2 regions of the Nocardiopsis sp. NPDC055551 genome follow, and region 2 is predicted to be linked to the other one. Evidence: riboswitches for the same ligand, from Rfam matches in the RefSeq annotation. Region 2 holds a riboswitch; the other holds the start of a gene.
What was found. Region 2 has a riboswitch for S-adenosylmethionine ahead of ACWGSK_RS13575 (aminotransferase class V-fold PLP-dependent enzyme). Riboswitches for the same ligand answer to the same signal wherever they lie in the genome.

Region 1 (4,729 bases), on a different contig from region 2:
CTTCGACGGTGTCCTTGCCGACCCGGAAGTCCCGGGTCAGCTCGTGTGTTCGGATCACGCGATCCTCCTATTAAAATTTGAATACACGGATCAGGATGCACTACCGAAGCCAGATACTCAAGTTTTAATACTCAGGCCCGAGTGGCCCGAGGCGAAGCCGCATGGGGCCGGCGGTCAGGAGGGCCGAGCGGGCCCGGTGGCCGGATTGCCGAAGGCGTCGGGCGATTCGTCGGCCATCACGTACTCCCCCGCCTCCAGTTCCCCGAGGAGCCGTCGGGTCCACTCGGCCCCCGCCTCGACGGTGATGTGCCACAGCCGGAAGAGTTCACGCACGTGGGCGGGCTTGCCCCATTCCGCCGCCGAGGAGTCGATCGCCGCCGCCGTCTCGACGTTGCTCTTCTCCAACGCGATCAACCGCTCTCGCAGGGCCTCGATCACCTCCGCCCGGGGCAGGCAGGGCATCAGAGTGACCCCGGCGTACAACAGGGCGTGGTCGTCGCCGGCGTGGCGCAGTGCCCCCCGCAACAGCCGGCGGAACTCCACCTCGCCCTCCTCGGTGAGCTCGTAGGAGGTGCGGTCGGTGATCTCATCGCCCGGGGACACGAACTCACGGAGTTTTCCCTGTTCGGACAGCTTGCGCAGGGCGTGGTAGATCGACCCCCACTTCACGTTGGCCCATTCCTTGGCTCCCCAGTCCATGAGGTCACGGCCCACGCGGTAGCCGTGCGTCCCCCCGTGGACGCGCACCACACCGAGCACCAACAACCGTGTCGCCGACATCGCCACCCTCGTCCCGGAAGAAACCTCCTCCCAGGTTATGAGGCCCGCGGAGAAGAAGTGAGGGGGCGGACGCGTCGAGCGCCCGCCCCCTCATCGTTCCTACGGTCAGCAGCCCCCGGCGACCGCGGGGATGATCGACACCTGCTGACCGGCCCTGACCTCGGTCTGCAGGCCCTTCTCGAAACGCACGTCCTCGTCACCGACGTAGACGTTCACGAAACGGCGCACCTTGCCGTTGTCGTCGAGGATGCGGGCCCGGATACCCGGGTGGTTGGCCTCCAGGTCGTCGAGGATCTCGGCGAGGGTGGCGCCCTCGGCGGTGACCTCGGAGGCGTCGTCGGTGTAGGTGCGCAGGATGGTGGGGACGCGGACGCTGGCGCTCATGTGCGGATCTCCTGGTGAGTGCGGTGGTGGGTGGTGGCGCGTGGCCGGACGATCAGACCAGGCCCTGGGCCTTGAACGCGTCGAGGGAGGGCTTGATGGTGGCCGTGACGCCGGAGTCGACGGCGTTGAGGGTCTTGAGCCCGTCACCGGTGTTGACGATGACGGTCTCGGCCTCGGGGTCGATCCGGCCCTCGCGGACCAGCTTGCGCAGGACGCCGGTGGTCACACCGCCCGCTGTCTCGGCGAAGATGCCCTCGGTACGGGCCAGCAGCTTGATGGCGTCGACGATCTCGTCGTCGCCCACGTGCTCCACCGAACCACCGGTGCGCTCGGCGATGTCCAGGACGTATGGCCCGTCCGCCGGGTTGCCGATGGCCAGGGACTTGGCGATCGTGTCCGGCTTGACCGGCTGGATGACGTCGTGGCCGTTCTCCCACGCCTTGGCGACCGGGGAGCAGCCCGTGGCCTGCGCCCCGAACACCTTGTAGGGGCGGTCCTCGACCAGGCCGACCTTGATGAGCTCCTGGAAGCCCTTGTCGATCTTGGTGAGCTGGGAGCCGGAGGCGATCGGGACGACGATCTGCTCGGGCAGTCGCCAGCCGAGCTGCTCGGCGATCTCGTAGGCCAGCGTCTTGGAACCCTCGGCGTAGTAGGGCCGCAGGTTGACGTTGGTGAAACCCCAGCTCTCACCGGCCTCGTCGCCGATGAGTTCGGAGCAGAAGCGGTTGACGTCGTCGTAGTTGCCGTCGATGGCCACGACCTTGCCGCCGTAGACGGCCGCCATGACGACCTTGCCCTCCTCCAGCCCGGCGGGGATGAACACGCACGACTCGAAGCCGGCCCGCGCGGCCGCGGCACCGACCGCGCCGGCGAGGTTCCCGGTGGAGGAACAGGACAGGGTGGTGAATCCGAATGTGCGGGCGGCCTCGACGGCGATCGCGACCACGCGGTCCTTGAAGGAGTGCGTGGGGTTGGCGGAGTCGTCCTTGACGTGCAGGGACTTCAGCCCGAGTTCGGCGGCGAGGCGGTCGGCCCCGACCAGGGGCGTGAAGCCGGGGTTCATGTTGGGCAGCTCGGCCACGTTCGTGGGGACCGGCAGGAGGGAGCGGTAGCGCCAGATGTTCTTGGGGCCGCTCTCGATCTCCTCGCGGGTGACGGTCCCGAAGTCGTAGGCGATCTCCAGGGGGCCGAAACAGAACTGACAGGCGAAGCTCGGCGAAAGTTCATAACGCTCGCCGCACTCTCGACAGGAAAGGGCGGTTCCGGGGCCGAAGGCGCGGACAGCGGTGGGTTCAGCGGCGGCGATCGCCATGGCGAGGTGTCTCCCCTCATCTTCCCTGGTGGCCACCTTGGCCCCAGGCCGGAGTTGGCACCTGCCTCGACCGGTACGCGATGGTGCGTCCACATGTCGAGATGGTTGCCGGGGCTTCGTAGGGCCGGTCCCTCCACCCCTCTGGATGAGCAATATGAAGTTGTGGCTTCTCCGCTCGGAGAACGCACCGTCACTGTAACCGACGCCCTGACCGGTTTTCCATGCCGGGTGATCCGGATTACACCAAGCGTCTCGCTATTCGACACAGGATGAGACGACCCCGATCGGCGCCGCGTCGCGCGCGTGTCGTGCCCGTGGAGCGTGATGATCCTCCCCGTTGACCAGGGGTGGGTTTGGGGCCCGGGCGCTCCGGCGAGACCTAGGGTGCGCCTCCGGATCGCCGGGGGTGCATCCACGACTTCCCCACCTTCCCACCGCGACACTCGTTCGCGCACTTGAGAGGACCTCACACGTGGACAAGGCACAGATCCTCATCGCCTCCAACAGAGGACCGGTCTCCTTCTCCACGACGGCCGACGGCTCCCTGGAGCACCGCAGGGGCGGCGGTGGACTGGTGTCGGGGATGAGTTCGGTGGCGACCGAGATCGACGCCCTGTGGGTGTGCGCGGGCCTGTCCGACGCCGACCGGCGCGCCGCGGCCGAGGCCCCGGAGGCCCGACTGGACCGGACGCACGACCTCGACGGCATGCGCGTCCACATGCTGGACATTCCGGAGGAGACCCTGGCCGGCGCCTACACCGAAGTGGCCAACTCGATCCTGTGGTTCGTGCAGCACATGTTGTACGACACCCCGAACAAGCCCTCCTTCGGTTCGGACTTCCGCAGGCGTTGGGAGGACTACTCCGCCTACAACAACGCCTTCGCCGAGGCCCTGGTGAGCGGGGCCTCGGACAACGCCCGCGTGGCCGTGCAGGACTACCACCTGGCCCTGGTGCCGCGCATTCTGCGCACCCGCCGCCCCGACCTGCGGATCGCGCACTTCTCGCACACCCCCTGGGCTCCCCCGGAGTACTTCCGGATGCTGCCGACCCATGTGGCCCGGGAACTGCTGGAGGGCATGCTCGGCGCCGACCGGCTCGGTTTCCACAGCCCTCGATGGGCCGAGGCCTTCCTGCGTTGCTGCGCCGAGATCCTGCGCGCCGACGTCGACCTCGGGCAGCGCACGGTGGAGTACGGCGGCCGCGTGGTCGAGGTGGGTGTGCACGCCTTGGGCGCGGACGCCGACGGGCTGCGGGAGAGCGCCTCGGAACCGGCCGTGGCCGAGCGCCGGCGGACACTGATCGACCTGGTCGGCGACACCAGGCTGATCGTGCGAGTGGACCGCACCGAGTTGTCCAAGAACATCGTGCGCGGCCTGGAGGCCTATCGGGAGCTCTTGAGGGCGCACCCGGAGTGGCGTGGGCGGGTCACGCACCTGGCGTTCGCCTACCCGAGCCGGGGCGACGTGCCCGAGTACCGGACCTACACCGACTCGGTGCTGCGGACGGCCAAGGAGATCAACGAGGAGTTCGCCACCCCCGAGTGGACGCCGGTGGTGCTGGAGGTCAACGACGACTACCCGCGGTCGCTGGCCTCGTTCCAGATCGCGGACGTGCTGCTGGTCAACCCGATCCGGGACGGGATGAACCTGGTCGCCAAGGAGGGCCCGGTGTTGTCCGAGCGCGACTCCGTCCTGGTGCTGTCCCGGGAGGCGGGCGCGGCCGACGAGTTGGGCGAGGACGCGCTGCTGGTCAACCCCTATGACACGGTGGAGACGGCGGAGGCGCTGCACGCGGCGTTGACGATGCCGGAGGCGGAGCGGAGCAAGCGTCGGGAGCGGCTGGCGGAGGCGGCGGTGGCGCTGCCGCCTCGTCGCTGGTTCCAGGACCAGATCCGTTCCCTGGGCTGAGCGGAACGGAGGTCAGTTCGGACTCCGGGACGCCTTCCAGGACTCGGCCTCGGCCATGAGTTCGGTGATGATCTCCCCCTTGGCCCCGGTGTAGTCCTGGAGGTGTTCCCATTCCCGCTCGCCCAACTCGCGTTTGACGGCGGCGTAGCGTTCGCGCGCGCCGGCGTCGGCGATCAGGTGGTCGCGGAACAGGCTCATGCGTTCGAGCGCCGGGCACTCCCTCGTACCGACGTAGAGGTTCACGTTGACGCGTGAGCCCTTGAGGAGTCGGTGGTCGTGCTCGCCCTCGAAGCCAACGCGGACGCTGTACCCGATCTCCTCCAGTTCCGGCAGGTAGGCGGGCT
Region 2 (4,729 bases):
GAGTCCACGGCCTCCAACTCGCGGCAGGCCAGGCCGTAGGCTACGGCGCTGGAACCGCCGCAGCCGTAGCCCTCCAGGTGCATGCCGAGCACCCCGAGGTCGCCGAAGGCCTTGGCCAGGCCGCGCGGGTCGGGCAGGGTGCCGGCCTCGAACCAGTCGGCGACCTCGGGCAGTAGTTCCGCGGCGGAGAACTCCCGCACGGCGTCGCGGATGTCGCGTTCGGTGTCGGACAGTTCGGCGTCCACCGCCAGGAAGTCGAGCGGGTCGGGGGCGGCGGCCTTGCGAGAGTCGCTCATGGTGGGTGTCCCTTCGGGGTGCGTGGTGTACGAAGTCCGTTGGTCAGTCGACGTCGGTCTGTTGGGCGGCGCCGCGCTCGAACAGTTCCTCGATCCGGTCGGGGGTCAACCCCAACTCGGTGAGGATCTCTCGCGAGTGCTGGCCGAGCAGTGGGGGAGCGGACATGGGGACGGGGGTGTCCGCCATCCGGAAGCCCGCCCGGACCTGTTCGAGGGGCCCGGCGGTGGGGTGTTCGACGGTGCGCAGGACGTCGTCCCCCGAGGCGTCGGCGGTACGCAGCGCGTCCAGGACACCGCGCACCCGACCCACCGGGACCCCGGCGGTGACCAGGACGTCCATCCAGTGGTCGGCGGGGCGGGAGGTCAGCGTCTCGGTGAGTTCGCCGACCAACTCCTCGCGGTGCGCCACCCGTTCGGGGTTGGTGGCGTAGCGGGTGTCCTCGGCCAGGTCGGGGCGGTCGATGGCCGCGCACAACCGTCGGTACAGGGCGTCGTTGCCCGCGGCCACGACGATCTCCGCGTCGGCGGTGGGGAAGACCTGGTAGGGGACGATGGTGGTGTGCGCGTTGCCCACCCGGGCTGGTTCCGTCCCCGTGATCAGGGCTTGCTGGGTGAGGTTGACCAGGCTCGACAGCGTGGAGTTGACCAGCGAGACGCTGACGTCCTCACCGCGGCCGGTGGCCTTGGCCCGTATGAGCGCGCCGAGGATGCCCACGGCGGCGTTGAGGCCGGTGAGCACGTCGGTCAGCGCCACACCGACCTTGCTGGCCGGTCCGTCGGCCGGGCCGGTGGTCGCCATCAGCCCGCTCTCGGCCTGCACGACGATGTCGAAGCCGGGGCGGCCCTCCGGTCGGTGTTCGGGCCCGAAGCCGCTCACCGAGCAGTAGACGACCGCCGGGTTGCGCTTGCCGATCTCCTCGTAGCCCAGCCCCAGCCGGTCGATCACCCCGGGTCGGAAGTTCTGGATCACGACATCGGAGCCGGCGCACAGTTCCCGGACCGCGGCGAGCCCGTCGGGGTCCTTCAGGTCCACGGCGAGGCTGCGCTTGTTCCGGTTCACCGACAGGAAGTAGGCGGCCTCGCCGGGGGCGTGCGCCGCGCGGTGCTCTTCGGTGGGCTCGGCGTAGGGAGGTCCCCAGGAACGAGTGTCGTCGCCTCGCCCGGGTTGTTCGACCTTGATGACCTCGGCGCCCATGTCCGCCAACAACATGGTGGCGTAGGGGCCGGCCAGGACCCGGGACAGGTCGGTGATCCGCACACCGGCCAGGGGGAGTGGGGCACCCCCCGTCCCGGGTTCCTCTGTGGATTCGTGACTGGAAGGGTTCAAGGGTCACTCCTCGCCGTGGGGGGAACCGGGCAGTTGGTCGCCGTCACGCAGTTGGTAGTAGGTCTCCAGGCAGCGGCGCAGCGCGGTGGTGAGCGCGGCGCCCGATTGGCCCGCGTACCGCGTCTGCACCCGCTGGACGATCTCCGCGATGTCCTCGGTCACCGAGGCGCCCTCCACCAGGGCACGGAAGAAGTCCTTGGCCAGGTCGGTGAGCAGGGTGGTGTCCGCGGCGACGATCCGGTCGTCGGCGGTGTCCACGGCGAGCACGACACCGAGCCGCTGGTACTGGGAATGGCTCGCCACCGAATCGGGGAGACGGGCGTAGCCGGATATGAGGACAACCCGGGGGTTGCGGAAGAGCTGCTGAACGCGGTCGTCGCCGGGCAACGGACACACCTCTCGTCTGCGGGCACGCGAAAACTCCTACCGACTGGAGTCTCGCGTCTGAAGGGTTACCGGGGGAACCGGACACCCGCGACGTGAGGGCAGTTCGAGACCAGTATGTCGTCACCGTCGCGCCGGCTGTCAAGCGGGGGCGTGTCCCAGAGCACACGAATCCCGTGGGTGCGTCGCGCACGAGCCATGTGTTACATTTCGGCACAGGTCACGAGTACCAGCGTCAAGCCCCGGCTAGCTGGTCGGCAACCCTCCTTCCGCGGTGGGGTGCCCCGGGTGAGGACCAGGTCCCGACACGACCGTGTCGGACAAGCGCGGACCCAGGAAGACGCGGCCGTCGAGCGGCGCACCCCGTGGGTCCCACGACCCACCGAAGAGGTGCCCCATGACCACCGTCATCCCGTTCGACTCCACCCGTCGCCCCCGCACCCGCCAGGCCGTTCGGGACGCGCGTGCGCGCCGGGCGTCGTACCCCGTCGGCGCCGCCCCGGACTGCTCGATCGTCACCCCGGACCGCGGGGTCCAGCTGGTCACCGGCGAGTACGTCGACTACGCCAACTTCGACTACGCGGCCAGCGCGCCCTGCCTGACCGCGGTCGCCGACGCCCTCTCCGCCGCCCTGCCCTACTACGCCAGCGTGCATCGGGGCGCGGGCCACCACTCCCGGATCAGTACCGAGGCCTACGAGGAAGCCCGTCGCGGCGTCGCCGGTTTCCTGGACGCCCGCCCCGACACCGACGCCGTGGTGTTCGTGCGCGGCACCACCGACGCGCTCAACCTGCTGGCCCGTTGCGTACCCGACGGTTGCACCGTGGTGGTGTTCGAGTCCGAGCACCACGCGAGCCTGTTGCCGTGGGAACACCCGGCCGCCCGCGCCGCGAAGGTGGTGCGCCTGCCGCTGCCCGCCACCCCCGACACCGCCGTCGAGGCCGCCCGCGCCGCCCTGCGCGAGGCCCCCGAGGGTCCGAAGCTGCTGTGCGTGACCGCGGCCTCCAACGTCACCGGTGAGATCTGGCCGGTCGAGGAGTTGGTCGAGGCCGCCCACGCCGAGGACGCCCGCGTGGTGGTCGACGCCGCCCAGTACGTGCCGCACCTGCCGTTCAGCCTCACCGAGACCGGCGCCGACTACGTGGCGCTTTCCGGACACAAGCTGTACGCGCCCTTCGGTTCGGGTGTGCTGGCGGGCCGCGCCGATTGGCTGGCAGAGGCCGCGCCCTACCTGTCCGGTGGTGGCGCGACGCGGAAGGTCACCGACCACGACGTGTTCTGGAACGACCTTCCGGCCCGGCACGAGGCGGGCAGCCCCAACGTCTTGGGCGCCGTGGCGTTGGCCGCGGCCTGCGCCACCTTCACCGAGGACACCCTGTACCTGCAGCACATCCGCGAGTCCGCCCTCCTGGAGCGCCTGCGCGCCGGGTTCTGCCAGATCGACGGCGTGCACGAGCTGACCCTGTGGGGGCCCGAACAGGCGCGGGTGGGCATCGTTTCGTTCGTGGTGGACGGGCTGCCCGCCGATCTGCTGGCCGCCGCCCTGTCCGCGGAGCACGGCATCGGGGTGCGCGACGGCCTGTTCTGCGCGCACCCGCTCACCGCCCACCTGCTGCCCGAGGGGCACACTCAGGCGGTTCGGGCCAGCCTGGGCGTGGGCACCACCGAGGAACACGTCGACCGGTTGGTCGGCGCCGTGGCGGATCTGGTCGCCCATGGGCCGCGTTGGGAGTACGTCGACCTCGACGGCCGGTTGGTCCCCGCCTCCGACCCGCGCGACGCGCTCTGAACGGAGCACGCCCGGAGCGGTCCCGTCGTCTATGATCAATGCGGAAAAACCGGTGGGAACGGGATGTTCTGCGCACGGTCGTCGAATTCCCGTTCCCTGCCGCGAACCCCCTGCGTATCGAGGTGGATGACCGCATGACCGACGATTCGACCGCCCCGGCCCCGGGGTCGAAGATCGACACCACCCGGACCCACTCGGCCCGGATCTGGAACTACTGGATGGGTGGAAAGGACCATTATCCGGTCGACCGTCTGGCGGGAGACGTGGTGGCCGAGTCCTTTCCGGAGATCCGGGACCTGGCCCGCACCAGTCGGGAGTTCCTCGTCCGCGCGGTGACCCACCTGACCCGGGACGAGGGCATCCGCCAGTACCTCGACATCGGTACCGGGATGCCCACCGCCAACAACACGCACGAGGTCGCCCAGTCGATCGCGCCGGAGACCCGGGTGGTCTACGTCGACAACGACCCCCTCGTGCTGACGCACGCCCGCGCCCTGCTGGTCGGCACCCCCGAGGGGGCCACCGACTACGTCGACGCCGACCTGCGCGACCCCGACGCGATCCTGGCCAAGGCCGCCGAGACGTTGGACTTCGACGAGCCGGTCGGGCTCATGCTGATGGGGATCCTGGGCCACGTCCCCGACGAGGAGGTCCAGCCGATCGTGCGCAGGCTGTTGGACGCCCTGCCCTCGGGTAGCTACCTGGTCAGTTACGACGGCGCCGACACGAGCGAGGACTACAACCAGGCCATCGAGGAGGGCAACAAGCACGGGGACGTGCCTTACCTGCTGCGCAGCCCCGAGGCCATCGCCGAGCGCTTCGAGGGCCTGGAGCTGCTGGAGCCCGGTGTGGTTCCCTGCCCGTTGTGGCGGCCCCCGATCGCGGGTGCCCGGCGCGGACTGGACCAGTACGGCGGGGTGGCTCGCAAGCCCT

Region 1: linked by a shared signal. The riboswitch ahead of thrC (threonine synthase) and the one ahead of ACWGSK_RS13575 (aminotransferase class V-fold PLP-dependent enzyme) in region 2 are both predicted to bind S-adenosylmethionine.

Annotation. Positions count from the first base shown of each region.
Region 1 is NZ_JBSHJJ010000003.1:301,921-306,649, reverse strand. Features, by position in the region: gene ACWGSK_RS07785 (ATP-binding cassette domain-containing protein) at 1-58, opposite strand, end outside; gene ACWGSK_RS07780 (PadR family transcriptional regulator) at 175-780, opposite strand; gene ACWGSK_RS07775 (ubiquitin-like small modifier protein 1) at 886-1,164, opposite strand; gene thrC (threonine synthase) at 1,217-2,476, opposite strand; SAM riboswitch class I at 2,490-2,628, opposite strand; gene ACWGSK_RS07765 (alpha,alpha-trehalose-phosphate synthase (UDP-forming)) at 2,949-4,385, shown strand; gene ACWGSK_RS07760 (GrpB family protein) at 4,398-4,729, opposite strand, start outside.
Region 2 is NZ_JBSHJJ010000006.1:319,176-323,904, forward strand. Features, by position in the region: gene ACWGSK_RS13560 (acyl-CoA dehydrogenase family protein) at 1-296, opposite strand, end outside; gene ACWGSK_RS13565 (CaiB/BaiF CoA transferase family protein) at 340-1,623, opposite strand; gene ACWGSK_RS13570 (DUF3870 domain-containing protein) at 1,627-2,010, opposite strand; SAM riboswitch class IV at 2,226-2,340, shown strand; gene ACWGSK_RS13575 (aminotransferase class V-fold PLP-dependent enzyme) at 2,405-3,796, shown strand; gene ACWGSK_RS13580 (SAM-dependent methyltransferase) at 3,931-4,729, shown strand, end outside.